DNA from 2 places in the Stenotrophomonas sp. 112478_Sma genome. Region 2 is predicted to be linked to the other one. Evidence: predicted binding sites of a transcription regulator. Region 2 holds the regulator's gene; the other holds the start of a gene.
What was found. The regulator FliA, encoded in region 2, starts transcription of late flagellar genes. The targets are predictions, from matches to a motif close to TAAAGTTTNNCNNNCNNNGGCCGATAA.
Positions count from the first base shown of each region.

Region 1: the regulator FliA is predicted to act here: its motif matches at 12,749-12,775, upstream of ACZK08_RS14615 (methyl-accepting chemotaxis protein).

Region 1 is NZ_CM151072.1:3,184,291-3,199,483, reverse strand. It holds gene pbpC (penicillin-binding protein 1C) at 1-2,199, shown strand, start outside; gene ACZK08_RS14680 (ferritin-like domain-containing protein) at 2,243-2,818, opposite strand; gene ACZK08_RS14675 (peroxiredoxin) at 2,848-3,330, opposite strand; gene ACZK08_RS14670 (DnaJ C-terminal domain-containing protein) at 3,592-4,476, shown strand; gene pilH (twitching motility response regulator PilH) at 4,595-4,966, opposite strand; gene ACZK08_RS14660 (YhdH/YhfP family quinone oxidoreductase) at 5,055-6,050, opposite strand; gene hflK (FtsH protease activity modulator HflK) at 6,202-7,335, shown strand; gene hflC (protease modulator HflC) at 7,332-8,195, shown strand; gene ACZK08_RS14645 (DUF2065 domain-containing protein) at 8,261-8,446, shown strand; gene ACZK08_RS14640 (adenylosuccinate synthase) at 8,723-10,015, shown strand; gene ACZK08_RS14635 (hypothetical protein) at 10,166-10,522, shown strand; partial or broken gene ACZK08_RS14630 (hypothetical protein) at 10,595-10,860, shown strand; gene ACZK08_RS14625 (M23 family metallopeptidase) at 10,964-11,605, opposite strand; gene ACZK08_RS14620 (L,D-transpeptidase family protein) at 11,610-12,569, opposite strand; gene ACZK08_RS14615 (methyl-accepting chemotaxis protein) at 12,805-14,931, shown strand; gene ACZK08_RS14610 (hypothetical protein) at 14,987-15,193, opposite strand, start outside.
Region 2 is NZ_CM151072.1:1,947,083-1,962,275, reverse strand. It holds gene flhA (flagellar biosynthesis protein FlhA) at 1-828, shown strand, start outside; gene flhF (flagellar biosynthesis GTPase FlhF) at 974-2,626, shown strand; gene ACZK08_RS09130 (MinD/ParA family ATP-binding protein) at 2,613-3,500, shown strand; gene ACZK08_RS09125 (RNA polymerase sigma factor FliA) at 3,497-4,240, shown strand; gene cheY (chemotaxis response regulator CheY) at 4,298-4,690, shown strand; gene ACZK08_RS09115 (protein phosphatase CheZ) at 4,690-5,295, shown strand; gene ACZK08_RS09110 (chemotaxis protein CheA) at 5,298-7,130, shown strand; gene ACZK08_RS09105 (flagellar motor protein) at 7,277-8,017, shown strand; gene motD (flagellar motor protein MotD) at 8,019-9,032, shown strand; gene ACZK08_RS09095 (ParA family protein) at 9,037-9,819, shown strand; gene ACZK08_RS09090 (chemotaxis protein CheW) at 9,816-10,811, shown strand; gene ACZK08_RS09085 (STAS domain-containing protein) at 10,929-11,237, shown strand; gene ACZK08_RS09080 (response regulator) at 11,234-11,599, shown strand; gene ACZK08_RS09075 (chemotaxis protein CheA) at 11,644-13,653, shown strand; gene ACZK08_RS09070 (methyl-accepting chemotaxis protein) at 13,999-15,193, shown strand, end outside.

The sequences.
Region 1 (15,193 bases), 1.2 Mb from region 2:
CCACTGCGTGCGTTCGCCGATGCCGAGGGCGTGTGGCGCTATCCGGCCTCGATCGACAGCGTCTCGCCGTTGTACCTGCAGGCGTTGTTGACCTACGAGGACCGCTGGTTCTGGCGCCATCCGGGCATCAACCCGCTGGCGATCCTGCGTGCCAGCGGCCAGCTGCTGCGCGGCGGCCGCATCGTTTCCGGTGGCTCGACCCTGACCATGCAGGTGGCACGCATCCTCGACCCGCATTCGCGTACCCCGTGGGGCAAGCTCAAGCAGGTGCTGCGGGCCCTGCAGCTGGAAGTGCATCTTTCCAAGCGGGAGATCCTGGCCCTGTATCTGGAGCGTGCGCCCTACGGCGGCACCATCGAGGGCGTGGAGGCTGCCAGCTGGGCCTACCTGGGCAAGCCGGCCGCGCAGCTGTCACATGCCGAGGCCGCGTTGCTGGCGGTGCTGCCACAGGCACCCAGCCGCCTGCGCCCGGACCGCCATCCGGACGCGGCGCAGAAGGCACGTGACAAGGTGCTGGCACGCATGGCCGAACGGGGGGCGTGGACACCGGATGAGGTGGAGGATGCACGCATCGAGAACGTGGTGGCGCGGTCGCTGCGACCGCCACTGCATGCGGCATTGCTGGCGCAGCGGCTGCATGCGGCACACCCCGGCCAGGCGCGCATCCGGAGCAGCATCGACATCGGCCTGCAGCGCACACTGGAAGAGCGCGTGGCCAGCTATTTCTCGAGCCTGCCGGAGCGGACGTCGGCGGCATTGCTGGTGGTCGACAACCAGACCCTGCAGGCGCGCGCCTACGTGGGAACGCTGTCCTTCGGCGACCGCCAGCGCCTGGGCCACGTCGACATGGTTCAGGCCTGGCGCTCGCCGGGTTCGACCCTCAAGCCGTTCCTCTACGCGATGGCGCTGGATGACGGCCTGATCCACTCGGAGAGCCTGCTGGTGGACGCGCCGCAGAGCTTCGGCAGCTACCGTCCGGGCAACTTCGACATGGCGTTCAATGGCCCGATCGGCGCCTCCAGTGCGTTGCGTCTGTCGCTCAACGTACCCTCGGTGGACCTGCTGCAGCGGGTCGGCGCCGCGCGCTTTGCCGCGCGCCTGTCACACGCCGGCATCCAGCTGCGTTTTCCCGCGGGCAGCCCCCCCAATCTCTCGCTGATACTCGGTGGCACCGGCGCGAGGCTGGAAGATCTGGTCGGGGCATTCGCCGCACTGAACCGCAACGGTATCGCCGGCCGCGTGCGCTACACCGATGACGAGCCGATGATCGAGCGGCGGTTGGCGTCGCCGGGGGCGAGCTGGATCGTACGCGAGATGCTGGAGTCGAACCCGCGTCCGGGGTATGGCGTGGGCACCTTCGATGTGGGAGGGCGCCCCCGCGTTGCCTGGAAGACCGGGACCAGTTACGGCTACCGCGATGCCTGGGCCATCGGCAGCACGCGGCATTACACCGTGGGCGTATGGGTGGGGCGGCCCGACGGCACGCCCCTGCCGGGCCAGTACGGCGCGGTCACCGCGCTGCCGCTGATGTTCGAGGTGGTCGACAGTCTGCCGCGCCAGCGTGGCGATTCGGCGGCGGCACCTATGCCGGCCAGCGTCAGCCAGGGCGACATCTGCTGGCCGACCGGTGAACGCGCCGAAGGATTGCCGCCGGCCGTGTGCCAGCGGCGGATGCCGGCGTACCTGCTCGACGGCGCCGTACCGCTCACGTTCCCCGAGCGCGAAGCCCGGCGTTGGCAACCGGGCCGTCAGCGCTACCTGGCAGATGCACGCACCGGTCTACGCGTCTCGGCCAATTGTCGTCTGCCTCATGAGGAGGTGGCGCGCGAAATCGCCCGTTGGCCGGCGCTGCTGTCGCCGTGGCTGCCGAAGGCGACCCGGGAGCTGTCGCAGCTGCCGGCGCTGTCACCGGACTGCCGCGACGATGGCCGTGAGGCCAGCGTGGCGCTGCACGTGGACGGTCTGAATGACGGGGCCACGCTGGCGCGCGCGCCCAATGCCGAACACGGCGTGCGCCTGCAGCTGCGCGCGCTGGGCAGCGAGCAGGCAGTGGACTGGCTGCTGGATGGCCGCTGGATCGCACAGACCCGGGGATCTCAGCTGATGCAGCGCGAGTTCGCCGAGCCGGGCGCCCATACGCTGACCGCGCTGGCCGCCGATGGCGCGTGGACGCAGGTGCGTTTCAACGTCCTCCGGTAGGTGCCGGCCCACGGCCGGCACGCGGTATCCGATACGCGCAGCGCTATTCCCCGATCCACCCGTCCAGCAGGTCGGCGAACTCATCGGCGTGCTCTTCTTCCTGCGCCAGGATCTCCTCGAGGATGCGCTTGGTGGTCGTGTCGCGATCACCGATGAAGTCGATCATCTCGCGGTAGCTGTCGATGGCGATGCGTTCGGCGACCAGATTCTCGCGGACCATGTCACGCAGGTCGCTGCCCTCCTTGTACTCGGCATGCGAACGCGCGCTCAGCGTGTCCGGATTGAGGTCCGGCTCGCCGCCGAGCTGGACGATGCGTTCGGCCAGCTTGCCAGCATGCGCCTGTTCCTGCTGCGCATGCTCAAGGAACTCGGCCTTGACCGCATCGGCCAGCATCCCCTTGGCGGTGAAGTAATGCCGGTAGTAGCGCAGCACACAGACATACTCGGTGGCGAGGGCGTCGTTGAGCAGCTTGATCACGGCCTTGCGGTCGGCACTGTAGCTTTCGGTGATCGCGCCATCTTCAAGATTGCGCCGCGCGCGTTCGCGCAGGACCTTGCGGTCGCTGATGCCGGGAAGCGGGTGGGCAGACGTGTTGGCGTTGGCTGGCGTATTGGACATGGCTGGCCGTTTCCTCTTGCGGTGGAAGATCAGGTGGGCAGGTGCTCCAGCACGTACTCGGCCGAGGACACTTCGAACTGCCCGGGCTGCTCGATCCAGGCCGCGCGGACGACGCCGTCGTCCACGTACAGGGCAAACCGGCGCGAGCGGATGCCCATGCCCGAAGCACTGGCATCCAGTTCCAGGCCCAGCGCGCGGGTCAGTTCGGCATTGCCGTCGGACAGCATCAGCAGGCCCTCGGGTACGTGCTGGTCAGCGGCCCAGGCCTTCATCACGAACGGATCGTTGACCGCCATGCAGTAGACCTCGATGCCGCGCTGGCGGAACGCCTCGAACTTCTCGACGAAGCCGGGCAGGTGGCGGGCCGAGCAAGTGGGGGTGAAGGCGCCGGGCACGGCGAACAGCACCACTTTGCGGGCGTCGAACAGCGAGTGCGTATCGAGCGTCTCGATGCCCTCGCGGATGCGCTTGAGGGTCACTTCCGGAATGCGGTCGCCGACATGGATGGTCATGATGGACTCCTTGCTGGGGCAGGCTAGTGGGCGGGATGGGACAGGGGCGTCAAGACATTGGAAACCCCGCGTGCAGGCCCCATCTTCAGGGGGCACGCGCCAGGGTTCCAGCCACAGCGTGGCGCAGGCCGATGGCAGGCGCATTGCGCAGGATCAGTCGGCCTCACCGGGGCCGCACGAGGGGCGGCGTAGCATCGCCGGCGCGTAGAATGAACCCGGGGCGGCGCCACCGGCGCGGCCGAAGCGAATCGAGGTAGCTGGATGGAATTCAAGGATTACTACGCCACCCTGGGGGTGGAACCGAGTGCGGGTGATGCGGAGATCAAGACCGCATACCGCCGGCTGGCACGCAAGTACCACCCGGACGTCAGCAAGGAGGCCGGGGCCGAAGACAGGTTCAAGGCGGTCAATGAAGCCTATGAGGCGCTGCGCGATCCGGAAAAGCGCGCGGCCTATGACCAGCTGCGCGCGCAGGGCTACCGGCCGGGCGAGGAATTCAATGTGCCGCCGAACTACGGTGGTGGTGGCTTCAATTTCGAGGAAGTGTTCGGCGGTGGTGGCCCCAATGGCGGCTTCAGCGACTTCTTCGAGAGCCTGTTCGCCCGCCAGCGCGGTGGCCAGGGACCGGGCCCGGGATTCAGCAGCCAGGGGCATGCACCCAACCGCGATACCCGCGCCAAGCTGTCGGTGCCGCTGGAGGCTGCCTACAACGGCGACAGCCTGCGCATCACCGTCAACGGCAGGCAACTGGATGTGCGCGTGCCCAAGGGCATCCGTCCCGGCCAGGTGATCCGTCTGGCGGGGCAGGGCAACCACGGTGGCAACCTGCTGCTGGAGGTGGAGTACGCAGCACACCCGCAGTTCGAGGTCGATGGCCGCAACATCCTGTATTCGCTGCAGGTCACGCCCTGGCAGGCAGCGCTGGGCACCAGCATCAGCGTGCCCACGCTGGGCGGCGCGGTGGAGCTGAAGATTCCGGCCGATTCCGAAGCCGGTCGCAAGCTTCGCCTGCGCGGCCGCGGCCTGCCGGGCAATCCCGATGGCGATCAGATCGTCGAGCTGGAGATCATTGCCCCGGCCGCCACCGACGAAGCGCAGAAGAAGGCATACCGCAACCTGGCCAAGGCCTTCGGCGAATCAATCTGACGTCCTGTGCAGCGCCCTCGGTGAATCAACCCAGGGGTAGCGCCGGGCCATGCCCGGCGGCTCCTGACCCGCTGCGCTCGCCGGGCATGGCCCGGGGCTACCCGCGCATGCTGCGGCTTCAGCCCTGCCCGGCGAACACCCGCTCCAGCACCTCGGACAGCTCATCTTCCGAGAACGGTTTGGTGATGTAGGCCTTGGCGCCCTGGCGCATGCCCCACATACGGTCGGTGTCCTGGTCCTTGGTGGTCACCAGGATCACAGGGATGTGCCGGGTCGCCTCGTCGCGGGCGAGGGTGCGGGTCGCCTGGAAACCGTTGAGGTTGGGCATGACCACGTCCATCAGCACCAGATCGGGCAGCTCGGCACGGGCGGCTTCCACCCCGGCGGCGCCATCGGTGGCGGTCAGGATCTGGTGCCCGAGCTTCTCGACGATGCGCTGTATCCCCAACAGCTGCGACGGTGAGTCGTCGACGATCAGAATGCGTGCCATGTTGTTCCCCAGGTAATGCCCGCAGTGTAGTGCGGGCGGATTACCGGCGGGAGGGCGGCGCCTGCCGTCCGTCGCCTGCCTGCAACGTTCAGTCGATCCGTACCACCGTGCGTCCCAGCGAGCCGCCGGCCAGCATGCGCTCGAACACCTCCGGCAGCGCCTCCAGGCCGACTTCCGCCGTACAGATCTGCTGCAGATGCTGCGGCTTCCAGTCGTCGCCCAACCGCGCCCAGACGGTTTCGCGCAGGGCGCGTGGCGCGTTGGCCGAAGAAACGCCCAACAGCGATACGCCACGCAGGATGAAGGGCATCACCGTCATGTCCAGCTTCGGGCTGGCGGCGAGGCCCGCGCTGACCACGCTGCCGTAGGGCACGGTCTGCGCCAGCAGGCTGGCCAGCATGTCGCCGCCGGCATTGTCCAGGCCCCCGCCGAAGCGCCCGGTCTGCAACGGGCCGGTATCGGCCAACGCCTCGCGTGGCAGAACCTCGCTGGCGCCGATGTCGCGCAGGAAGCGGGCCTGCTCCGGCTTGCCGCTGATGGCGTGCACGGTATAGCCGGCGCGGCTGAAGATCGACAGCGCCAGGGCACCCACGCCACCGCTGGCGCCGGTCACCGCCAGCGGGCCCAGATCCGGGGTCTGCCGATTGTCCTGCAGGCGCAGCAGCGCCAACGCGGCGGTGAAACCGGCCGTGCCCAGCACCATCGCCTCGCGCGGGCTGAGCCCGGGCGGCTGCGCGATCACCGCACTCGACTCCAGCCGCACGTACTGGCTGTAGCCGCCGTCGCGGGTTTCGCTCAGGCCGCAGCCGGTGGCCAGCACGGCGTCGCCCTCGCGCCAGGCGGGGTCGGTGGAGGCCACGACCGTGCCGGCCACATCGATGCCGCCCACCAGCGGGAAGCGGCGCAGGATCCGGCCCTTGCCGGTGCCGGCCAGGGCGTCCTTGTAATTGACCGAGGACCACCGGGCGCGGATCAGCACCTGCCCGGGGTTGAGGTCGTCGACCCCCAGCCGGGTCAGTCCGCTGCGGTAGCCGGCGTCGTCGCTTTCGATGCGGAAGGCGGTGAACGGGGTGGTGGGGACCATCGGCGTGCCTGACTTCGAGGAAAACGCCACCTTACCCCGTTCGCCCCCTTTCGATCCTGCCGATCCGCCCCATCTTGTATGATCGGTGATGGTTCACGGCTGGCGCCGCGGGAAGGGCCCGCGCCGCAGCCCATATCTTGATGGAGCGTGCATGGCCTGGAATACACCCGGCGGCAACAAGGGCGGACAAGGCCCCGAGGACAATCGACGCGGGCCGTTCGGGTCGCGCGGCGGTGGCAATGGTGGTGGCTGGGGCGGGCTGCCCGGGCCGTTGAAGGATCTGTTCGATGGCGGCATCGTCCGCTGGGTGGTGGCAGCCCTGGTGCTGCTGGTGCTGTTCTCCAGCTTCCAGCTGATCGGCGAGCAGCAGCGTGGCGTGGTGCTGCGCTTCGGCCAGTTCTCGCGCATCCTGCAGCCCGGACCGAACTTCAAGCTGCCGTGGCCGATCGAGTCGGTCACCAAGGTCAACGCGACCGAGATCAAGACCTTCTCGATCCAGGTTCCGGTGCTGACCCGCGATGAGAACATCGTCAACGTGTCGTTGAACGTCCAGTACCGCATCGATGATCCGCAGCAGTACCTGTTCGGCACGGTCGATGCCAACCAGGTGCTGGAACAGTCGGCCCAGAGTGCCGTGCGCGAGGAAGTCGGCCGTGCCGATCTCAACGCCGTGCTGAACAACCGTGGCCCGCTGGCCGCGGCTGCCGAGGAGCGCCTGCAGGCGCTGCTGCGCGCGTTCAAGACCGGCCTGACCGTCACTGGCCTGACCCTGCAGGACGCCCGTCCGCCGGAGGAAGTGAAGCCGGCCTTCGACGAGGTCAACGGTGCGCAGCAGGTCAAGGAACGCCTTATCAACGAAGCCCAGGCCTACGCCGCCAAGGTCGTGCCGGAAGCACGAGGCCAGGCCTCGCGCGCCCGTACCACCGCCGAAGGCTACAAGCAGGCCGTCGTGTCCAAGGCCGAGGGTGATGCGCAGCGCTTCAGCCTGCTGCAGGCCCAGTACAAGGATGCGCCGGACGTGACCCGCAAGCGCCTGTGGCTGGAAACGGTGCAGCAGGTGCTGAGCGAGAACCGCAAGGTGATCGGTGGCGATGGCCGCCAGCTGATCTACGTGCCGATGACCGGCGATACCCGTCCTGCGACGTCGGCCGCCGGCGTGCCGAATCCGGACGTGGTGATGCCTTCGTTGCCGGGTACCACGGCAGCGGAACCTTCCCGTGACCCGGGCCGGCCCACGGGCCGCCCGACCGGGCGACCGAGCGGCCGTGAGGAGGGCAGCCGATGAAGAGTCCAATCTGGATCGCCGTGATCGTGGCGGTGGTGCTGGGCCTGCTGGGCTCGGTGTACGTGGTCCGCGAGGACCAGACCGCCATGGTCCTGAACCTGGGCAAGGTAGTGCGCTCGGACATCAAGCCGGGCCTGCACTTCAAGCTGCCGATCGTGGAAACGGTGAAGGTCTTCGACCGCCGCTTCCAGGTGCTTGATACCGCCCCTGCGCGTTACTTCACCGCCGAGCAGAAGGACGTCAGCGTCGACTTCTTCGCGATCGGCCGCATCTCCAACGTGGGTGACTACTTCCGCGCCACCGGCGGCGATCCGCGCATCGCCAATGCCCGCCTGGCACCGATCATCACCGACTCGCTGCGCAACCAGATCAACTCGCGCACCCTGCAGCAGCTGGTGTCCGGCGACCGCACCGAGCTGATCAACGAGCAACGCAAGAACATCAACGAGGCGGTGGCGGGGCTGGGCATGCAGATCATCGATCTGCGCATCAAGCAGGTCGATCTGCCGACCGACAGCCAGGTCATCAACGACGTGTATGAGCGCATGCGCGCCCAGCGCAAGCAGGAGGCCGCCAAGCTGCGCGCCGAAGGCGAGGAACAGTCGCTGACGATCCGCGCCCAGGCCGACCGCGACAGCACCGTGCTGATCGCCGAAGCCGAGCGTGATGCCCAGCGCCTGCGCGGTGAAGGTGATGCCGATGCCGCGCGCATCTATGGCAAGGCCGGTTCTGCCGATCCGGCGTTCTACGCCTTCTACCGCAGCCTGGAGGCCTACCGTGGCTCCATGACCGACGGCAACGGCGTGATCGTGCTCGACAAGAACGACCCGTTCCTGCAGTACCTCAAGAGCGATCGCTGAGGTCGCACGCACTACCCACGGGGCCCGGCCAGATGCCGGGCCCCGTGCCATTTCTGGAGTTCCCGATGAAAGACCTGTTCGCGGCCGTGTGCCTGGTCGCGGTGCTGGAAGGCCTGTTCCTGTTCGCGGCCCCGCTGGCCTGGAAGCGCATGGCCGAGCGCCTGCTGGACCTGCCTGGACCGGCCCTGCGCAGCTTTGGCGGCCTGATCCTGCTGGCCGGCCTGAGCCTGCTGTGGTGGGCACGGCATTAGCAGCGGGTCATATTCCTTTCCGCAGGAAAGGGATCTGACCCCGTTTCGGGCCCCTGACCGCTGGGTGAAGCCGTCCGTCGGAAAGGTGGCACCCGACCCCGGAAACCCGGATAATGCACAAAAGCCGGACGGGCCTCCCCCGTTCGGCTTTTTCCGTGTCTGGGCCATCCATCGCCGGCCGCTCCCCGTTTGGAGCCGCCATGACCGCGCTGGCCACCCCCGCCACGGTTTACCCGTCCGCGGCCCCGATGGCCGCAACAAATCGAGGAGCCCGTCATGGGTCAGTCTGTCGTAGTGTTGGGTGCCCAGTGGGGCGATGAAGGCAAGGGCAAGATCGTCGATCTGCTCACTGAGGAAATCGGCGCGGTCGTGCGCTTCCAGGGCGGCCACAATGCCGGCCACACGCTGGTCATCAACGGCAAGAAGACCGTCCTGCACCTGATCCCGTCCGGCATCCTGCGCGACGACGCACTGTGCCTGATCGGCAACGGCGTGGTGATCTCGCCGGCCGCGCTGCAGAAGGAAATCGCCGAGCTGGAAACCTCCGGCGTGGAAGTGCGTTCGCGCCTGAAGATCTCCCCGGCCGCGCCGCTGATCATGCCGTACCACATCGCCCTGGACCAGGCGCGCGAACGCGCTGCCGGCGGCAAGGCGATCGGCACCACCGGGCGTGGCATCGGCCCGGCCTACGAAGACAAGGTGGCACGTCGCGGCATCCGCATTGCCGACCTGCATTACCCCAAGCAGCTGGAAGAACTCCTGCGCACCGCGCTGGATTACCACAACTTCGTGCTGACCAAGTACCTCAACACCGACGCGATCGACTTCCAGAAGACCTACGACGAGGCACTTGCCTTCGGCGAGTACGTCGAGCCGATGAAGTCCGACGTCGCCGGCATCCTGCACGACCTGCGCAAGCAGGGTAAGCGCGTGCTGTTCGAAGGCGCGCAGGGCGCGCTGCTGGACATCGACCACGGCACCTATCCGTACGTCACCAGCTCCAACACCACCGTCGGCGGCGCACTGGCCGGTGCCGGCGTGGGTGCCGATGCGATCGACTACGTGCTGGGCATCGCCAAGGCCTATGCCACCCGCGTCGGCGGCGGTCCGTTCCCGACCGAACTGGACGATGAGATCGGCCAGGGCATCCGCGACCGCGGCGCCGAGTACGGCGCCTCGACCGGCCGCCCGCGTCGCTGCGGCTGGATGGACATCGTCGCGCTCAAGCGCGCCGTGGCCATCAACGGCATCAGCGGCCTGTGCATCACCAAGCTGGACGTGCTGGACGGCATGGAGAAGCTGAAGGTCTGCATCGCCTACGAATACCGCGGCAAGCGTACCGAGTACGCGCCGCTGGACGCGCAGGGCTGGGAAGAGTGCACCCCGGTGTACCTGGAGTTCCCGGGCTGGAGCGAGAACACCCACGGCATCACCCAGTGGGATGACCTGCCGCCGGCCGCGCGCGCCTACCTGCGTTCGCTGGAGGAGCTGGCGGGCTGCCCGATCAGCATCGTCTCGACCGGCCCCGATCGCGACCACACCATGGTCCTGCAGGATCCGTTCGCCTGAGGTAGCGCCGGGCCATGTCCGGCGTGGTGGTGACGCTGTTCAATTGAAAAAAGAGCGCCGCGACTCCCGGTGGGGTCGCGGCGCTTCAGTTTGGGCCGGTTTCATCTGTCGGCGGTGGCGCTGTCAAGTGCAGCCACGGAAGCCGACACCATGACCGCTCGCAAGACCCCGCCGTTCCATGTTGTTGAGCCCATCAACGACGACGCCAATCCCGCCGACGATCTCAGCACGTTCCAGGGCTGCCTCACCCGCATCCGTGATGGCGAGGGCTCCGATGGCATGTTGTGGCCGGAGGAGAACCTGTCCGACGGACGACGTCAGTCCTTGGCGCGGATCGACCGTGCGGCCGTGGGCATCCTCACCGCGGTGGAGATGCTGCATGCGGCCAACCGTTGCGCCACCATGGCGACGCCGCGCAGGCACCTGGACGAAGGTGGGGTGGAAGGGCTGTTCTTCGCCTGCCGCGAACTTGCCGAGCCGGTCTGCAGAGAAGTCAGGCCGGCCTGACCCCCTTCCGCATGTGCGATGCCTGGCCTCGCCATCTGGCGAGGTATCGGGTGGGTTCACGCGCTTCAGACTGACTTCCGCGCTGGCGCGCGTTCGGGCGTGCCGGGCTCCGGCATCACCCGCGCGCTGGAATCGGTTGAGTCCGCTGGAATTGCCGCCTCGTACTTCGGCTATGGGCGTGGCGACGCACGTCCGCGCGGGCGTTCCTGGCTGTGGCTGACCGTGCTGGAGGTCTGTGGCCGTTCTTCTTCTGGCAGCCCCTGGCACTGCTGTTACTGATTGCCGGTGGCGGGCTGGCGACCGCCAGCATCGCGCTGCGGCGGTGGCGACGCCGGTAGCGCCGGGCCATGCCCGGCGGGGTACTTGTCAGATACCCAATACGGGTAGGATCGTGCCCAAATCGGGCATCACTGCGACTGGCTCTGCCACGCGGCAGACGCGCTACCCTCCCGCCTGCAACAGCGGGTACGGATTGATCGATTCCCCCTTCCACCACTGCTTCTCCGGCCCCAGCACGTGCACTTCGAAATGCAGGTGCGGGGCCTCGGCGCTGGCGTTGCCGGTGCTGCCTACGTAGCCAATCACCTCGCCACGCTTGATCACCTGCTTTTCGGCCAGGCCATCGGCATAGCGTTGCAGGTGGGCGTAGTAGTAGCACCAGTGCCCGCTCGGCTCGAACTGGTAGATCGTCAGCCCCCCACGCTTGCTGTCGAACAGCTTTTCCACCGTCCCATCGGCCACTGCCAGCACCGGAGTTCCTGCGTCGGCCATGATGTCGATTGCATCATGCACGCGCCCTTCGCTGCGGGCATCGGTGAAGGTATCGCGCAGCTGCGAAGGCAGTACGCCCTGCACCGGCAGCAGCAGGCCGCTTGCCGCATCGGTGGCGCTGGACGGCGGCACCGCCGTGGGAGCCGCAGCGCCCACACGCGGCGTCGCAGCCGCAACCTCCGGCGCCGCAGCCACCGCAGGTGGTGCTGCAGGCCGGGCAACCGCTACTGGCTCACCCGCATCGCGGCGCAGCCACCAGCCCATTCCCACACCCACCAGCACGCCCAGCACGATCAACTGCGAAAGTCGCATCGGCTCACTCCTGCATCACCACGGGAACGGAGGTATCGACCGCATCGGCCACGCGCAGTGCATCCCAGTTGGTCATGCGCACGCAGCCATGCGATTCGGTCTTGCCGACATGCCCGGGTACCGGCGTTCCGTGCAGGCCATAGTGGGGTTTGGACAGATCGATCCAGACCCGGCCGACCGGATTGTTCGGACCGGGCGGCAGCGTGGCCTTCTTCTCGCCTTTGCGCGCATCCCAGAACAGCTTGGGGTTGTAGTGGAACGGCGGGTCGCGATGGACGCCGAGAATCTTCCATTCACCGATCGGCAGCGGATCGTGCTGGCTGCCGGACGAAACCGGCACCTGTGCGATCACCTTGCCCTGCGCATCCAGCAACTGAAGAGTGGAATCGGACTTGTCGACCACGATCTTCGCCGCCTTCGGCAATGCCGCGGGGGCGATGTTGGGCACCTGGATACGGCTGCCGGCCTTGGCCAGATCGACGCCGGGGTTGAGCAACTTCAGAAGGGCAGGGGACGCGTGGAAGCGTTCACCGAGCGCTTCCTCGACGCTGCTGTAACCCAGCGACTTCAGCTTTGCCTGTGCGGCGGGTTTCTTGGGAATGGACTGGAACGGACCGGCAACATCCTCGGCCGTCAGCGTGTAGTTGGCCAGCGGCGCGATCGTCTCGGCCTGGAGAGCCTCCCAGGTGCTGTCGTCCAGCTCTCCGCTCACCGTCAGGCCGTGTGCCGCCTGGAAGCCGGCCACGGCCCGATGCTGGTTGCTGCCGACTTCACCGTCGATCTCGCCCGGGGAGAAATTGGCGCGATCCAGCAACACTTGGGCGTGCAGCGGCGAGCGGGCTGCTGTATGGGGTCCGGCCTGCTCGGCAATGGGCTCCGGCAGCTGGGCCGGCGGCGGTACCTGCGCGAAGGCGGGCGACACCAGCAAGGACAGGGCGAGCAGGGCGGGGCGGTACACGGGCATGAAGATCTCCGGCAGATGGCAGCTCCACCCTGCCCGCAGAGGCTGCGCAGCCTCCGTGAAAGCAACCTGATGCCGGCATGAGCAGGGCAGCCCCGGCGTGGCTCAGGCCCTTGTCGCAGAAGTACGGGGCGGGGCCTCACCAAGGTGAACGGCTGCCGACGCCCGTGCTTGTTGCCGATCAAGATTGCCGGTGGCGCGGCCGATACGGGCGCATCCCCCCGTTTTGGATGTACCCATGGATTACTTGAGGAATGTCAGGGTTGCCTGGCGTCTTGGGCTGGGCTTTGGCCTGTTGCTGCTGCTGGTCGCGGCCGTGGTGGCCACCGGCGCCACCGCCAGTGTCGTGCAGAAGCGCGCGATGCAGCAGGTAGTCGACGTCAGTGTGGCCAAGGTACGCCTGCTGTCGCAGATGCTCGATGCCAACAACCAGATGATGGTAGTGCGCCGCGAAATGCTGATCCGCCAGGGCGAAGACCGCGGCAGCGACGAGAAGCGCATTGCCGACCTGGTCAAGCGCTACGAGGCGGATTGGTCCGCCTATCAGGCACTGCCGAGCGATGCCGAGGGCAAGGCCATCGCTGAAACCATCGCGGCCAAGCGCGCCCTTGCGCGCCCGCTCAACAAGCAGACCAGCGAACTGATGGAGCAGGGCGACTACCCCGCTGCCGTGGCACTGACCCTGGGGCCGGTGCAGTACGCGGCCAACGGCTGGAACAAGGCATTGTCCGAGGGAGTCGACTTCGAAGAGAAGGAAAGCCGCGAGGCCGCCGCCGAGGCGATCCGCCTGGGTGAACGCAGTCTGCTGCAGTTGCTGGTGCTGGGAGGCGTGGCCCTGCTGGTCGGCATTGCCGCCTCGGTGATGATCGGTCGCAGCCTGACCGGTCCGCTGGCACGCGCGGTGAACCTGGCCGAGCGCCTGTCCAAGGGCCAGCTGGACCAGGAATTCCGCCTCGGCGGCGGTGACGAGCTGACCCGGCTGGGCGAGGCGATGGCCAGCGTGCGGCAGAGCGTGCAGGCCGCCATCGGGGCGCAGATGCACATGGCCGAGCAGCACGAGGCGGGTGCGATCCGCTACCGCATGGACGCCAGCGCGTTTCCGGGCGATTTCGGGCGCATGGTGCAGGCCACCAACAGCCTGGTGGAATCACACGTGCAGGTGGAACTGCTGATGGCCGAGGTCATGCAGCGCTATGCCATCGGCGACCTCAGCCGCGACCTTCCGGACTATCCCGGCGAGAAGGGTACGCTGACCCGCACCCTGGCCGCAGTGAAACAGAGCCTGCTGGCAGTCAACACCCAGATTGACGACCTGGTCCGCGCGGCGCGCGCCGGAGATTTCAGCGTGCGTGGGGATGCCAGTGCGTTCCAGTATCAGTTCAGGGCGATGGTCGAGCAGCTCAACGGCATGATGGCCAGTTCGCAGGCCAGCATCGCCGACGTCTCCGATGTGCTGCGCGCGATCTCCGGGGGCGACCTCACTGCGCGCATGTACGGTCACTACGACGGCGTGTTCGCCCGCATGCGCGACGATGCCAACACCACCACGGCCCAGCTGACCGGCATCGTGCGCGGCATCCAGGACGCTGCCGACAGCATCAACACTGCCGCGCAGGAGCTCGCCGCCGGCAACAGCGACCTGTCGCGCCGTACCGAACAGCAGGCCGCCAACCTGGAAGAAGCGGCGGCATCGATGGAAGAACTGACCTCGACCGTCCGCCAGAATGCCGAGCTGGCCCGCCAGGCCGACAGCGAGGCACACGCTGCCGGCGCGGCGGTGCGGGCCACCGAACAGGCAATGGCACAGATGGCATCTGTGATGGGAGAGATCGATCAGTCCTCGGCGCGCATCTCGGAAATCTCCACGGTCATCGATGGCATCGCCTTCCAGACCAACATCCTGGCCTTGAACGCTGCGGTGGAAGCTGCCCGCGCGGGTGAGCAGGGCCGCGGCTTTGCCGTGGTCGCCAGTGAAGTGCGCACGCTGGCGCAGCGTGCGGGCATCGCCGCCAAGGAGATCAAGGAACTCATCGAAGAGGCGGCAGGCAAGGTGCAGAGCGGTCTGGCGGTCACGGTCGAGTCGGAAGCGGCCATTGCACGCTTGGCACAGGCCAGCGCACGCACCAACCAGCTGATGAGTGACATCGCTGCGGCGAGCAAGGAACAGGCGGCCGGCATCGAACAGGTCAATCAGGTGGTGGTGCAGATGGATCAGGTGACCCAGCAGAATGCCGCACTGGTGGAAGAAGCCACTGCCGCCAGCCGCGCGCTGGAAGAGCAGGCCAATGCGCTGACCGCGTCGGTCGCGGTGTTCCATATCGAGCAGAGCGGTGCAGTCCGCACGGTGGCAGCACGCGCGGCCTGACCGTCGGCAGCCGCCTGCAGGCCCGGGCCGCCACGTGTTCGCGCGTGGTGGCCGGTCAGTCCTGCATGCGGCGGATGCGGCCGTCCTCGATCTTCCAGATCACGTCCTTACCCGTGGAGACGTACAGCGGCGAGCGGGCCCACAGGCTCCAGAACACATGGATCTCGGTCGGTGTCGGGTCCTGCAGATGGGTGATGAACATCGCCGCACCGGGTGGCGCACGCTTCAGCTGGATGCAGCTGTGGGTGAAGGCGCGGCGGGA
Region 2 (15,193 bases):
GGCTACCGCGTGCTGGTGCATGGCGTGCCGGTGGCAACCGCCGAGATCCATCCCGACCGCGAACTGGCGCTGGACCCCGGCAGTGCGCTCGGCCCGCTGGACGGCATCGCCGGCAAGGATCCCGCCTTCGGCCTGGACGCTACCTGGATCCAGCCGCACCAGCGCGCCCAGGCCGAAACCATGGGCTACACCGTGGTCGACCCGGCCACCGTGGTCGCCACCCATCTTTCCCACCTGATCCGCGAGCATGCGCCGGAGCTGCTGGGCCACGAAGAGGTGCAGCACCTGCTGGCCAACCTCGCCAAGAGCGCACCCAAGCTCGTCGAAGATCTGACGCCCAAGGCGCTGCCGTTGTCGGCCGTGGTGCGGGTGCTGCAGAACCTGCTGGTGGAACGCATTCCGATCCGCCAGCTGCGCAAGATCGCCGAAGCACTGGTGGAGCACGCGCCGTCCAGCCAGGACCCGGCCACGCTCACCGCCGCAGTGCGCACCGCGCTCGGCCGCTTCATCGTGCAGGAGATCGCCGGAATGTCGGCGGAGCTGCCGGTGTTCACCCTCAACCCGCAATTGGAACGCGTCTTGCAGGAGTCCACGCAGGGCAACGGCGCCGCGCTGGAACCCGGGCTTGCCGAGCGACTGCATCAGAGTCTGGCCGAATGTGTCAGCAAGCAGGAAGCCCGCAACGAGCCCGCGGTCGTGCTGGTTCCCGGCCCGGTACGTGCCGCGTTGGCACGCCTGGTCCGTCACAGCGTTCCGTCGCTGTCGGTACTGGCGTACAGCGAAGTGCCGGAGGACAAGCGCCTGAAGCTGGTCGGAACGATCAGCTGACGCCGCCCACCGATGCGTCAGAAAACAGACACCACCTTCGAACCACCGCAACAGACAGATGCCAAGGGGAACTCGTTCCGTGCAGACCACCGACCACCCGCGTTCTCCCACCCCCACCCCGCCGTCCCCGTCCCGTGACCACAGCATGAAAATCAAACGATTCGTCGCCGCCGACATGCGCTCGGCCATGAACCTGGTGCGCAAGGAACATGGTCCCGATGCTGTGATCCTGTCCAACCGCCGGATCGAGGAAGGCGTCGAGATCGTCGCCGCAGCCAACTATGACGAGAGCGCGGTGCAACGCGCGCTGGAAGCCTCGCGGCGCGACGTGGCTCCGCCGCCGCCGAAACCGCGCACCGCCGCGGATGCAGTGATCGCCGCGGTCACCCGTCGCCGCTCCGCGACACCAGCCCAGCAGCCGGTGACGGCCACCACATCGGCCGTGGCCGCCCTCGCCCGCGCGGCCGTCGGTGCCACCGGCCGCACCCTGGACAGTGCGGACGAGATCGTGCCCACCCGCGGCAGTTCCGGCTTCGCTGCCACCCTGGCGCGTGCCACCGTCAACGATCCGGCACTGCCGGAGCAGATCTTCGCGCCGTTCGCGAGCGCCGTCGTGGCTCCCGCACCGGCGCCCGCCAACCGCGCCCGTTTCCTGATCGACCCGCCGCAGGACGAGCATCACGAATCCCCCGCGCCGGCAGTGCTGCCGCCGCCGCTGCCGATCACCGCTGCGGCCACTGCGCAGGCCGAGTCCGTGCACCCCGAGCCGCCGTACGCGCAGGACGTTGCCGAGACCACGCCAGCCCCTGCCGCTGCCGCTGAAGCGGAGACCGCGCCGGCCCCGGCGCCGCTCCTTGCCCCGGCGCCGGTACTGACGGTGGTTGCACAGGACGATGCCGAGATCCGCCAGCTGCGCCACGAAGTGGCCGGCATGCGCCAGGTCATCGAGCGCGAGATGAACCGCTTCACCGACGAGCGCCTGCGCGGCTGCCCGGTGCGGGCGACCGCCCTGGACCTGATGGACGAGTACGGATTCGATGCCGGGCTGGCCCGCGATGTGGCCATGCAGATACCGCTGGAAACCGAAGCCCACCGGGGCCGCGGGCTGATGCTGGGCCTGATCTCGCGCAGGCTGCCGATCGCGCCGGTCGATCCGCTGGAAGAAGGCGGCGTGATCGCTCTGGTCGGTCCAACCGGGGCCGGCAAGACCACCACCATCGCCAAGCTCGCCTCGCGCTTCGCCGAGAAGCACGCGCCGCGCGATGTGGCCCTGGTCACCACCGACACGCTGCGCATCGGTGCCCGCGAGCAGCTGTACGGCTATGGCCGCCAGCTCGGCATCGCGGTGCATGAAGCCAACAGCGGTACCGACCTGGACCAGCTGCTGGAGCGCCTGAAGGACTACAAGCTGGTGCTGATCGATACCGCCGGCCTGGGCCCGCGCGACCGCGCCCTGGCCGCCCAGCTGCAGTGGCTGCGTGCCGCCCGCCAGGTCCGCACCCTGCTGGTGTTGCCGGCCAATACCAGCTTCGGCGACATGGACGAGGTGGTGCGCCGCTTCGGCGCGGCCAACCTGCAGGGCCTGGTGCTGAGCAAGCTGGATGAGACCGGCCGCTTCGGCAACGCCCTGTCGGTCGCGGTGGACCACGCGCTGCCGATCACCTGGGTGACCGATGGCCAGGACGTTCCGGACGACCTGCACCGGGCCAGCGCGGCCAATCTCGTACTTCGCCTTGAAGATTTGCGCCGAGCGGCCGATATGCCCTGCAACCCGGAGTTGAACCATGCCGTCGCGTGAGTACGCCAAGCTGACCAAGACCTTCCCGCTGTCGGCCACCCGCAGCGAGCCGCTCGGCCCTGTGCGCACCATCGCCGTGACCGGTGGCAAGGGCGGCGTCGGCAAGACCAACGTCTCGGCCAACCTGGCCGTGGCGCTGGCCGGCATGGGCAAGCGCACGCTGCTGCTCGACGCCGACCTGGGCCTGGCCAACATCGACGTGATCCTGGGCCTGAATCCCACCCACACCCTGGCGGATCTGGTCGCCGGCCGCTGCTCGCTGGAAGACGTGATCGTCGAAGGTCCGAACGGCGTGCTGGTGGTGCCGGCCGCGTCCGGTCGGCGGCACATGGCCGAGCTGGCCCCGGCCGAGCACATCGGCCTGGTGAACGTGTTCTCCGAACTGGAACGCGAGCTGGACATCATGGTGGTGGACACCGCCGCCGGCATCACCGACGGCGTACTGACCTTCTGCCAGGCCGCACAGGACACCGTTGTCGTGGTCTGCGACGAGCCGGCCTCGATCACCGACGCCTACGCACTGATCAAGGTGCTGTCGCGCGAGCGCGGCGTGGACCGCATCCAGGTGGTGGCCAACATGGTGCGCGACCCCAACGAGGGCCGCGTACTGTATGAAAAGCTGACCCGGGTCTGCGAGAAGTTCCTTGCCGATGTCTCGCTGAACTACCTGGGCTGCGTGCCGCAGGATGACTGGCTGCGCCTGTCGGTGCAGCGCCAGCAGCCGGTGGTGAAGGCCTATCCATCCAGCCCGGCGGCGCTGGCGATCACCGAGATCGCCCGTCGCACCGCCCGCTGGCAGGCCCCCACCGAGCCACGCGGTGGCGTTGAATTCTTCCTCGAGCGCATCCTCAAGCAACGCGGGGTGGCAGCATGAAAGGCGCGGCCCAGTACAGGGAAGTCCAGCGCTCGGCGGCGACCGAGGTCATCGCCCAGCACTCGGACCTGGTGCGGCGCATCGCCCATCACCTGGCCGCACGCCTGCCGGCCAGCGTCGAAGTGGACGACCTGATCCAGGCCGGCATGATGGGCCTGATCGAAGCCTCGCGCAGCTACGACGCCGACCAGGGTGCCTCGTTCGAGACCTATGCCTCGATCCGCATCCGCGGCTCGATGATCGACGAGATCCGCCGCGGCGACTGGGTACCGCGCTCGGTGCATCGGCGCGCCCGCGATGCGGCCGCCACCATCCGCCGCCTGGAGCAGACCACGGGCCGTGCAGCCAGTGCCACCGAGGTGGCGGCGGCCATGGACATGCCACTGCCCGAATACCTGCGGCTGATGGAGGACGCCTCGCGCGGCCAGGTGCTGAGCCTGGAATCGCGCATCGAAGACCAGGGCGAACTGGACACCGTCGCCCAGGGCGGACCGACACCGCAGCAGGTCCTGGAACGTGGCGAGTTCGGCCGCGAACTGGGCAAGGCCATCGGCCATCTGCCCGAGCGCGAACAGCTGGTGCTCTCGCTGTACTACGAGCAGGAGCTGAACCTGAAGGAGATCGGCGCGGTGCTCGGCGTGAGCGAATCGCGCGTCTGCCAGATCCACGGCCAGGCCGTGCTGCGCCTGCGCGGCCGGCTGAAGATCTTCGAGGCCGCGGATGCCGGGCTTGAAGAATGAACATGCCTGCGGCGGCCACGGCCACCGCGGGCGACTGAACAACAAAGGAACTCCGCTTTGAACAAGAACATGCGCATCCTGATCGTCGACGACTTCTCGACCATGCGCCGCATCGTCAAGAATCTGCTGGGCGATCTGGGCTTCACCAACACCGCCGAAGCCGAGGACGGGCATGCCGCACTGTCGATGCTGCAGAGCCAGCCGTTCGACTTCGTGGTCACCGACTGGAACATGCCGGTGATGACCGGCATCGAGCTGCTCAAGGCGATCCGCGCCGATGCCAAGCTCAAGACCCTGCCGGTCCTGATGGTCACCGCCGAGGCCAAGCGCGAGCAGATCATCGAAGCGGCGCAGAGCGGCGTGAACGGCTACATCATCAAGCCGTTCACCGCGCAGACGCTGGAAGAGAAACTGGGCAAGATCTTCGAACGCCTGGCGGCCAGCGCCTGATGGACGCCACGGTCGACAAGAACGCCCTCGCCCTGCGCCTGCAGGAAGCCCTCGACGCGCTCGAATCCGGCGACGAGAGCGCCTGGCGCCAGCGCATCGACGCCCTGGTGGCCGCACGCACGCAGCCGATGATGAGCGGCCTGTCACGGCTGGCCCGCGAACTGGGCCAGGCCCTGGGCGAACTGCCGACCGTCCCCAGCGAGGCGGGCGAGCTGGACGACGCCTGCGCGCGCCTGGACCATGTGGTGGCGATGACCGAACAGGCCACGCACCGCACCCTGGACCTGGCCGAAGAGTGCCGCAGCCTCACCGAACAGCTGCGCGCCGAAGGCCTGCAGCCGGGGCAGGATGCGCAGCTGGAACGCATCCGCCACAACCTGACCGAGATTGCCCTGACCCAGAGCTATCAGGACCTGACCGGACAGATCATCCGTCGCGTGGTCGGCATCGTCCGCCGCGTGCACGAAGGCTTTGGCGCGCTGGGCCTGCCACCGGAGCAGCATCGCACCGATCCGGCGCTGGCCGGACCGGCACTGAAGGGACTGGACCGCCACGCGGTCTCTCAGAACGACGCCGACGACCTGTTGTCGGACCTGGGACTGTAAGCATGAGCGCGGTATCCGACGACATCACCGCCGATTTCATCATCGAGGCACAGGAAATCCTGGATCGCCTCGGCGAACAGCTGGTGTCGCTGGAACAGGCGCCGCAGGACGCCGACCAGCTCAACGCCGTGTTCCGTGGCTATCACACGCTCAAGGGCGGCGCCGGCTTCCTCGGCATCACCGCCATGGTCGAGCTGTGCCATGCCGCCGAAGAGGCACTGGGCGCCGCCCGCGCTGGCCAGGCGGTGCTGCAGCCGCATCACTTCGATGCCGCACAGCAATCACTGGACTACCTGCAATCGATGCTGGATGCCGTGTCTTCCGGCAACGAACCCGGCTATGCCCCGCCGGACCTGATCGCCCAGTTCGACGTGCACGGCGCTGCTGCGCCGGCCGCCGCCGCTCCCGCAGCAGCCGCGCCCGCTGCCGGTGACCTGATCACCGACGACGAGTTCGAGGCCCTGCTCGATCAGCTGCACGGCAGCAACGCCCCCACCGCGGTGGCGACGCCGGCCAAGGCCGACGATGGCCTGATCAGCGAGGATGAGTTCGAAGCCCTGCTGGACCAGCTGCACGGCGGCGCCGCCCCCGGCGCCAAACCCGTGGCTGCTCCGCCGGCGCCTGCGCCTGCACTGCCCGCACCGCGCCCCGCGGCCGCCGCTGCCAAGCCCGCGGCCAACAAGCCGGTGGCCGAGGCCGAGCACACCGTGCGCGTGGATACCAAGCGGCTGGATGCGATCGTCAACCTGATCGGCGAGCTGGTGCTGTCGCGCAACCGGCTCAAGACCCTGCGTGCGCGCCTGCGCGACGAGGAACTGGACCGCGCCGTGTCGACCCTGGACATCGCCACCGCGCGCCTGCAGTCGGCAGTGATGCGCACGCGCATGCAACCGGTCGGCAAGGTGTTCTCGCGCTTCCCCAAGGTCGCCCGCGATGTCGCCCGCTCGCTGAAGAAGGAAGTGGACCTGGAGCTGGTCGGCGCCGAAACCGAGCTTGACCGCAACCTGGTCGAGGCCCTGGCCGACCCGCTGGTGCACCTGGTCCGCAACGCCATCGACCACGGTGTGGAGATGCCCGATCTGCGCGAAGCACAGGGCAAACCACGCATGGGCCACGTGCGTCTGTCGGCCCAGCAGGAAGGCGACTACGTCAGCATCGAGGTGCAGGACGATGGCGCCGGCATCGATCCGGAAAAACTGCGCGCGAAAGCACGCGAAAAGGGCTTGATCGACCCGGAGGCGGCGGCCCGGCTGAGCAGCGAGGAATGCCTGCACCTGGTGTTCCTGCCCGGCTTCTCCACCAAGCAGCAGGTGACCGACATCTCCGGCCGCGGCGTCGGCATGGATGTGGTGCAGTCGCGCATCCGCGAGCTCAGTGGGCAGATCCAGATCCAGTCGGAACTGGGCCGGGGCAGCCGCTTCCTGATCCGCGTGCCGCTGACCCTGGCGATCCTGCCAACCCTGCTGGTGCAGGCCGGCGAGGACGTCTATGCGCTGCCGCTGGCGCGCGTGATGGAAGTGCTGCATGCACCGCGCACCTCGCTGGGCTGGTTCGATGGCCGGGCGGTGCTGGATCGTCGCTCGCACACCCTGCCGCTGGTCGATCTGCGCCAGTGGCTGGATGTGACGCCCGCCGCCTCGGCGCTGCTCACCATCGTGGTGCTGCAGGCCGGCGAGGCGCGCTTCGGCCTGGTCGTGGACCAGGTCCGTGGGCGCGAGGAAGTGGTCATCAAGCCATTGCCGAAGGCCCTGCGCGGCCTGCGCGGCTACGCCGGTGCGACGCTGATCGGTGATGGCCGGATGGCCCTCATCCTCGACGTGGATGGCCTGCGATGACGCTCGCCGGGCATGGCCCGGCGCTACCGGAAACGGCCTCGCGCGATAGCGCCGGGCCATGCCCGGCGAACCAGAAACTGTGACTACCGTCTGTACGCGATCGACCGGTGTCTCAAGTCCCATTCACACACGCCGATACCGGACCCATGGATAGACTCAGCCTCATCGGACTCTTTCTCGCCCTGGCCTCGCTGGTCGGCGGCAGCATCCTCAAGGGCGCCGGACTGGCGTCCCTGTGGTCGCCTGCGGCGTTCGTGATCGTCATCGTCGGCACCATCGCCGCGATCCTGCTGCACACCGCACCCGCCGTATTCAGGCATGCCTTCCGGATCGTGCGCTGGGTCGTGCGCCCGCCGCACAGCGATCGTCGCGAGCTGATCCAGCAGATCGTCGAGTGGAGCAACATCGCCCGCCGCCAGGGCCTGCTGGGCCTGGAAGCGCAGGTGGAAGCGCAGCAGGATCCGTTCCTGCGCAAAGGCCTGCAGCTGCTGGTCGACGGCGTCGAGCCCGAATCGATCCGGCACATGCTGGAGATCGAGCTGGGCAGCCAGGAACACCGTGACCAGGCCGCTGCCAAGGTCTTCGAGGGCATGGGCATCTATGCGCCGACGCTGGGCATCATCGGTGCGGTGCTGGGCCTGATCGCCGTCATGAAGAACCTGGCCGACCCCAGCAAGCTGGGGCATGGCATCGCCGCCGCCTTCACCGCCACCATCTACGGCATCGCGTCGGCCAACCTGCTGTTCCTGCCGATCGCCGCCAAGCTGAAGGGGGTGATCGCCCACAACAGCCGCGACCGCGAGATGGTCATCGAAGGCCTGATCTCGATCGCGCAGGGCGAGAACCCGCGGAACATCGAAACCAACCTGTCCGGCTTCCTGCACTGACATGGCCCGCCGCAGACACCACGAAGAGCACGCCAACCATGAAGCATGGGCGATCCCCTATGCCGATCTGATGACGCTGCTGCTGGCCTTCTTCGTGGTGATGTATGCGATCTCCTCGATCAACGAAGGCAAGTACCGGATCATGGCCGATGCGCTCACCGATGCCTTTGGTGGCGCGCCGCGCACCATCAATCCGGTGCAGGTCGGCAACAAGCAGGTGCAGGGGGGCGGCTGGGACAGTCCTTCGGTGATCAAGTCCGGCACCAAGATCGGCCCGTCCGCACCGGCACCCTCGCACGACCCTACCCTGCTGCCGGCCATGGCCTCGCAGATGCGCATGCCGGTCTCGGTGCACGACCAGCAGCAGATCGCCCGTGCCGAGCGCCAGCTCAGCAGCATCGCCGACCGGTTGACCGCCGCGCTGTCGCCGCTGATCGAGCGCGGCATGATCAGCGTGCGCCGCACCGAGTTGTGGATCGAAGTGGAGATCAACAGCGACATCCTGTTCCCGACCGGCTCGGCGGCGCTGGACGTGCACGCGCGCGGGACGCTGTCCAGCCTGGCCGGTGTGCTGCGCGACGTACCCAACAGCGTGCGGGTGGAAGGCCACACCGACAATGTGCCGATCGCCACCGCCACCTTCCCCTCCAACTGGGAACTGTCGGCCGCGCGGGCCGCCAGCGTGGTCCACCTGTTCGCCAACCAGGGCCTGCAGCCTTCGCGTCTGGCCATGGTCGGCTACGGCCAGTTCCGCCCGCGCGAGGACAACGACAGTGCGCAGGGTCGCAACCGCAACCGCAGGGTGATGGTCATCATCCTGGCCGACACCTCGCACTCGGTCGACCCGCTGGGCCAGCGCCTGAACGCCGCCAACGGCGCGGCCGACCCGTCCGCCGGGCCTGCGGCAACGCCCGCCACAGTGCCCTCCCCGTCCCCCATCGCACCGGTGCAGTTGCCACCGGTGCCGGCTGGCAGCCGTGTCGGCGCCGCCGCTCCCCCGGCAATGAAGGAGTAAACCCATGCGCATCTGGGCAGTCGCCAACCAGAAGGGCGGAGTCGGCAAGACGACGACCACCCTGGCCCTCGGCCGCAACCTGGCCACGCAGGGCCATCGCGTGCTGCTGATCGATCTTGATCCCCACGCCTCGCTCAGCCGCGCCTTCGGCGTGCCGGTGGACCCGCCACCGACCGGCGTACTTGAGCTGTTCGGCGCACCTCCGGCCGAGCTGTCCAGCCTTTGCCACACCAGCAGCGTCAGCGGCCTGGACTACGTCTGTGCACAGCCGGCACTGGCCACGCTGGAGCGCCGCAGCGCCAACCAGCCGGGCCTTGGCCTGGCGCTGCAGAACGCGCTGGCACGGCACCAGGGCCAGCACGACTACATCCTGCTGGACTGCGCGCCCACACTCGGCCTGCTGATGATCAATGCGCTCGCGGCAGCGGACCGCCTGATCATTCCGACGCAGGCCGAGCCGCTGGCACTGCACGGGCTGGACGGCATGGTGCGCACCGGTGAGATGGTCGAGCGCTCGCGCCGGCGCCCGCTGCCGATCTCGATCCTGCCCACCCTGTTCGACCGCCGCACCCGCACCGGCAACGAATCACTGCGCAGCATGCAGGACCGTCACGGCGCACGCGTCTGGGAGGATGCGATTCCGATCGACACGCGGGTCAGCAACGCGGCCGGCCTGACCCTGCCGAGCGTCGGCGAGGACTATCCCGGCCGCGGGCTCGCGGCCTACCGTCGCGCGCTGAACTGGATCCTTGGCGAGGATGCGCGCGCGCTGGAGCAAGCCGCATGAACACCACCGGTGTGCTGGACGACTATCTGGACGAGCTGCTGGGCGAAGCGATCGCCCCGGTGGCGGCCAGCCCCGATGCAGGCAACACGGCGCTTCCGGCGGCGATCGCCGAACGCGAGCCGACCTGGGACGACCTGCCGGCAGAGGTCATCTACGAAACCGGCAGCAGCGACGTGGTGCCCGTGGATGACGCCGCTCTGGCGGCCGCCTTCGAGGCCGCCAGCCAGTCCTCTGCACCGGCATCTGCCGAACGCCAGCCGACCTGGGACGATCTGCCCGATGAGGTGATCTACGAGACCGACGGCGCGGAAAGCCCGTTGCTGGCCCACACCGACAGCCCCGCGCTGCAGGCTGCCTTCGAGGCCGCCGCCAGCGGCGAAGGGGTGGATCCGGTGGCGCCCGCGCGGATCGTGCCCCCGGCACCCGCCGCTGCGCCGCCGGTAGCGGCTGCACCGCCGCGTGTCGCCCTCGAAGCACCCGCCGCCAGCCGCCCTGCCAGCTGGCAGGAACTGCAGGCGCAGGCCCATCGACCCGCCAACAGCCCGCATCCGCAGCACCGCCGCGCGAACGAGCGCACCTCGCGCTGGCTGCGGATGCGCTGTGGCAGCCAGGCCTATGCACTGGAACTGCTGAAAGTGCAGGAAGTGGTACTGCCGGTACCCCTGCTGCCGCTGCGCGGCACTGCGCCGGCGATGCTGGGGATCATGAACCTGCGCGGCCAGGTGGTGCCCGTGATGGACCTTGGGCTGCACCTGGGCGCAGCGGCGGCCGAGGACGACGCACAGACCCGCATCGTGGTGCTGGAGGAAGACGGCGAGACCATCGGCCTGCGCGTCTCGGCCGTGGAAGACGTCGCCAATCTCACTGATTCGCAGATCGAGCCACCGGATACCGCCCGCATCTGCCAGATCTCCAACGACCTCTTCCGTGGTGTGGCCCGCGTCAGCCAACGGCCGATGATCCTGCTCGACGCCACCCGCCTGCTCAACTGAGGCGGGGTCCACGCGTTGCCCGGGCCCGTCGGAACGGGCACGCAGGGCCTCACCGCCCCCTAAAGAACCCCTGGCGGGTGCCGATATGGATGACGGAACCGTTTGTCCGGAGCAACGATGAGCACTGTCGAACTGGGTGAGGATCTCGGCATCGAGACCAGCACCGAGCTCAAGAACCGCCTCGCCCCGCTGGTAGCGCAGGTTGGCGAGCTGACCCTGGATGCAAGCCAGGTCGGCCGCGTCCACACCGCCGCCGTGCAGGTGCTGTGTGCATTCGTGCAGGCACGCCGCGAGGCGGGCCTGGACACCGGCTTCCACGGTTGCACTGCAACCTTCCGTGACGCCGCGCGCCTGCTGGGCGTCACCCAGGCCCTGGGCCTGGACGTACCCCATGACAACCTGAAATCTGTGGAGAACGCTGCATGAGCGCACGTATCTTGGTGGTGGACGATTCGGCGTCGATGCGCCAGATGGTGTCCTTCGCCCTCACCTCGGCCGGTTTTGCCGTCGAAGAAGCTGAAGACGGCGCGGTCGCGCTCGGCCGCGCGAAGGGACAGCGCTTCAACGCGGTGGTCACCGACGTCAACATGCCGAACATGGACGGCATCGCGCTGATCCGCGAGCTGCGCCAGCTGCCGGACTACAAGTTCACGCCGCTGCTGATGCTGACCACCGAGTCCGCCGCCGACAAGAAGTCCGAAGGCAAGGCCGCCGGCGCCACCGGCTGGCTGGTCAAGCCGTTCAACCCGGAACAGCTGGTCGCCACCGTGCAGAAAGTGCTGGGCTGATCGCCCCGCACCGTTCCCCTTCTTCGCTTCCGGATCACCACTGCATGAGCATGGACCTGCAACGCTTCCACGCCACCTTCTTCGAAGAGAGCCGCGAAGGCCTCGACGCGATGGAGGCCGGCCTGCTGGCCCTGGAGTCGGGGCAGCAGGACGCGGAGATCATCAACTCGGTGTTCCGCGCCGCCCACTCCATCAAGGGCGGTGCCGGTACGTTCGGCTTCGATGCCATCGCCGCGCTCACCCACGTACTGGAAACGCTGCTGGACGAGCTGCGCGCCGGCAAGCGCGCGCTGGAAGGCCACGCGGTCGATGCGATGCTGTCGTCCGTGGATGTGCTGCGCGCCCTGCTGCGCGAGGCCGAGCACGGCCAGGCGGCCGATCCGGCGGCCGTCGCCGCGGTGAAGGCGCGGCTGGAGGCAGTGCTGTCCGGCCAGCCGGCAGCCAGCGCCCCGGCCGCGGCTGCCGCCGCAGCACCGGTGGACGATACGCCCGAAGCCTGGCAGATCGGCTTCACCCCCGCGCCCTCACTGTTCATGAGCGGCAATGATCCGCTGCGCATCATCCGCGAACTGGAACATCTCGGCTCGCTGCAGGTCGCTGCGCGGCTCGAACGCCTGCCCGGCTTCGCCCAGCTTGACCCTCTCGAAGCCCATCTTGCGTGGGACCTCGGCCTGGTCGGCAAGGTGCCGCGCAGCAAGATCGAAGACACCTTTGCGTGGGTGCTGGACGACTGCGAACTGGACATCCGTCCGGCCGCGCCGCCGAGCCTGGCCACCCGCGCCCCCGATACAACAGCCAACGCCCCTTCCACGCCCGTTGCTGCAGTACCCCCCGTTGCCGCCGCCCCTGCCGCCAGTGGCACCCCTGGCACCAGCCAGGATGCGGAAACCTCGATCCGCGTCAGTGTCGACAAGGTGGACGCGCTGATCAATCTGGTCGGTGAACTGGTCATCACCCAGGCCATGCTCAAGCAGGTCTCGCATGCGCTGGATCCGGTGCTTGCCGAGAGCCTGTTCGCCGGCCTGGATCAGCTCGAACGCAACACCCGCGACCTGCAGGAAGCCGTCATCGGCGTGCGCATGCTGCCGGTCGACGCCGTGTTCCGCCGCTTCCCGCGCCTGGTCCGCGACCTCTCCACCCGCCTCGGCAAGCAGGTCCGCCTGCGCACCATCGGTGAAGGCACCGAACTGGACAAGGGCCTGATCGAGAAGATCGCCGATCCGCTCGTCCACCTGGTCCGCAACTCCATCGACCACGGGCTGGAAATGCCGGACGTGCGCAAGGGCGCAGGCAAGGACGAGACCGGCACCATCACCCTGGCGGCGTCGCACCAGGGAGGCCACATCGTCATCGAAGTCAGCGACGACGGACGCGGCCTGGATCGCGCCAGGATCCTCGCCAAGGCGGCCGAACGCGGCCTGAGCGTGCCCGACAATCCCACCGACTCGCAGGTCTGGGACCTGATCTTCCAGCCGGGCTTCTCCACCGCCGACGCCGTCACCGATCTCTCCGGGCGCGGCGTGGGCATGGACGTCGTCCGTCGCAACATCCAGGCGCTGGGCGGTGAAGTACAGATCGAAAGCAGCCTGGGCACTGGAACGCGTACCCTGATCCGGCTGCCGCTGACCCTGGCCATCCTCGACGGCATGACCGTGGCGGTGGCGGGCGAGACGTTGATCCTGCCGCTGGCCTATGTGCTGGAAGCCCTGCAGCCGCAGCCGGAGGACATCCGCAGCATGGCCGGCGAAGGGCGCGTGCTGCGCGTGCGTGGCGAGTACCTGCCGATCCTGTCCCTCAGCGAGTACTACGGGTACGGCGCCCGCATGCCCGGCAGCGAATCGCTGGTGGTGGTGGTGGAAGGCGACGGGCAGAAGATCGCACTGGAAGTGGACGAACTGGTCGGTCAGCAGCAGGTCGTGGTCAAGAACATCGAGAACAACTACCGGCGTATCGGCGGCGTGTCCGGCGCCACCATCCTCGGCGATGGCCGCGTTGCACTGATCGTCGACATCGGTGGGCTGGTGCGCTCGCTGCGCGTGCCGCAGGCCGCCTGAGTCCGAGCGCAGGTGATCCAGGGCCGCCGCCCCACACGGGCGGCGGCTTTCGTTTGTGTGCAGCCCGGTAGCAAGGCGAGTGTGCGCCTCCCGCTCCATTTCGTGAACTCCGTCGGCCCACGGCGCCGCAGGAAACCACCCGCGTGCAGGCCGGAACACGGCCCCTGCAACGCGTCCGCGCCGCCGTCCCTACGCATCCGGATGTGACGCCCATCCATAAAGTCCGCCGGCCGTGCGCCGCTATCTCGCAGTGACAGTCGTGACCGGACTCGCATCGGCTCCGATTCACGCTGCACTCCCCGGCCGGCACGCACGCCCGCCACTCTGCCCACCTGGAGCACCTGCATGAAGTGGTTCCACGATCTGCCCATCGCCCGCAAGCTGGCCGTGGGGTTCACCCTCACCACCCTGATGACCCTGCTGCTGGGTGCGTTCGCACTGTTGCGCCTGAGCCAGGCCAACGACCAGCTGGGGGCGATGGCCAGCAACGATATTCCGTCGGTGCAGCATCTGGGCGAAGCCCGCTCGCAGCTTGGTGAATTCCGCACCTACGAGCTGGCCCAGCTGACCATGCTGGACCAACCGGACAAGGTGGCCGACTACAACAAGCGCATGGACGCCACCGCCAAAGCCGTACGCGATGAACTGGCGGCCTATGCCGCCTTACCGGCCCAGGACAAGGAACGCGAACTGTATCGCGCCGCCTCGGCGCAGGTGGATCGCTACTTCGCCGCCAACAAGGCCATGCGTGACGCAGTGGCCGCCGGCGACGGCATCATGGCGCAGCAGATTTCCGACGAGCAGTCGCGCCCGGCACGGCGTGAACTGTTCGACGCCCTGAAGACACTGGGTGCCCACATCGCCGGCCTGATGGACGCGCGGATCGCCGATGCCAACGCCACGCATCGCGCCAGCATGATCGCCATCATCGGCTGCATCGTACTGCTGTCGTTGCTGGCCGCCGCGCTGGCCACGGTCATCTCGCGGGCCGTGACCGGTCCGCTCGGCAAGGCCGTGCAGGCCATCCAGGCAGTCGCCCGCGGTGACCTGAGCGTCAGCACCCGCGCCACCAGCAACGACGAGGCCGGCCAGATGCTGTCCGCCACCGCGGAAATGACCGCAATGCTGCGCCGTTTCTCCGAGCAGACACAGCTGATGGCGCAGATGCATGCCGGACCGGATATCAGCCATCGCATCCCGGAAGACTTCCCGGGTGTCTACGGCCAGCTCGCCAGCGGCATCAATACGGTCATTTTCGAGCACCTGGACGCGATCCGCGATGCGATCGACGTACTCAACCAGTATGCCGTCGGCAATCTCGCACCGGACGCGCGCCGCCTGCCCGGCAGCCGCGCCATCCTGCATGAGTCGATGGATGCGGCCAAGTCCAGCCTGCTGGCGATCAATACGCAGATCCAGCAGCTCGCGGCCGCAGCCGCCGCGGGCGACTTCAGCCAGCGCGGCGACGCACAGCGCTTCCAGCATGATTTCAAGGTGATGATCGATCACCTGAACACCATGATGGAAGTCGCCGACAGCA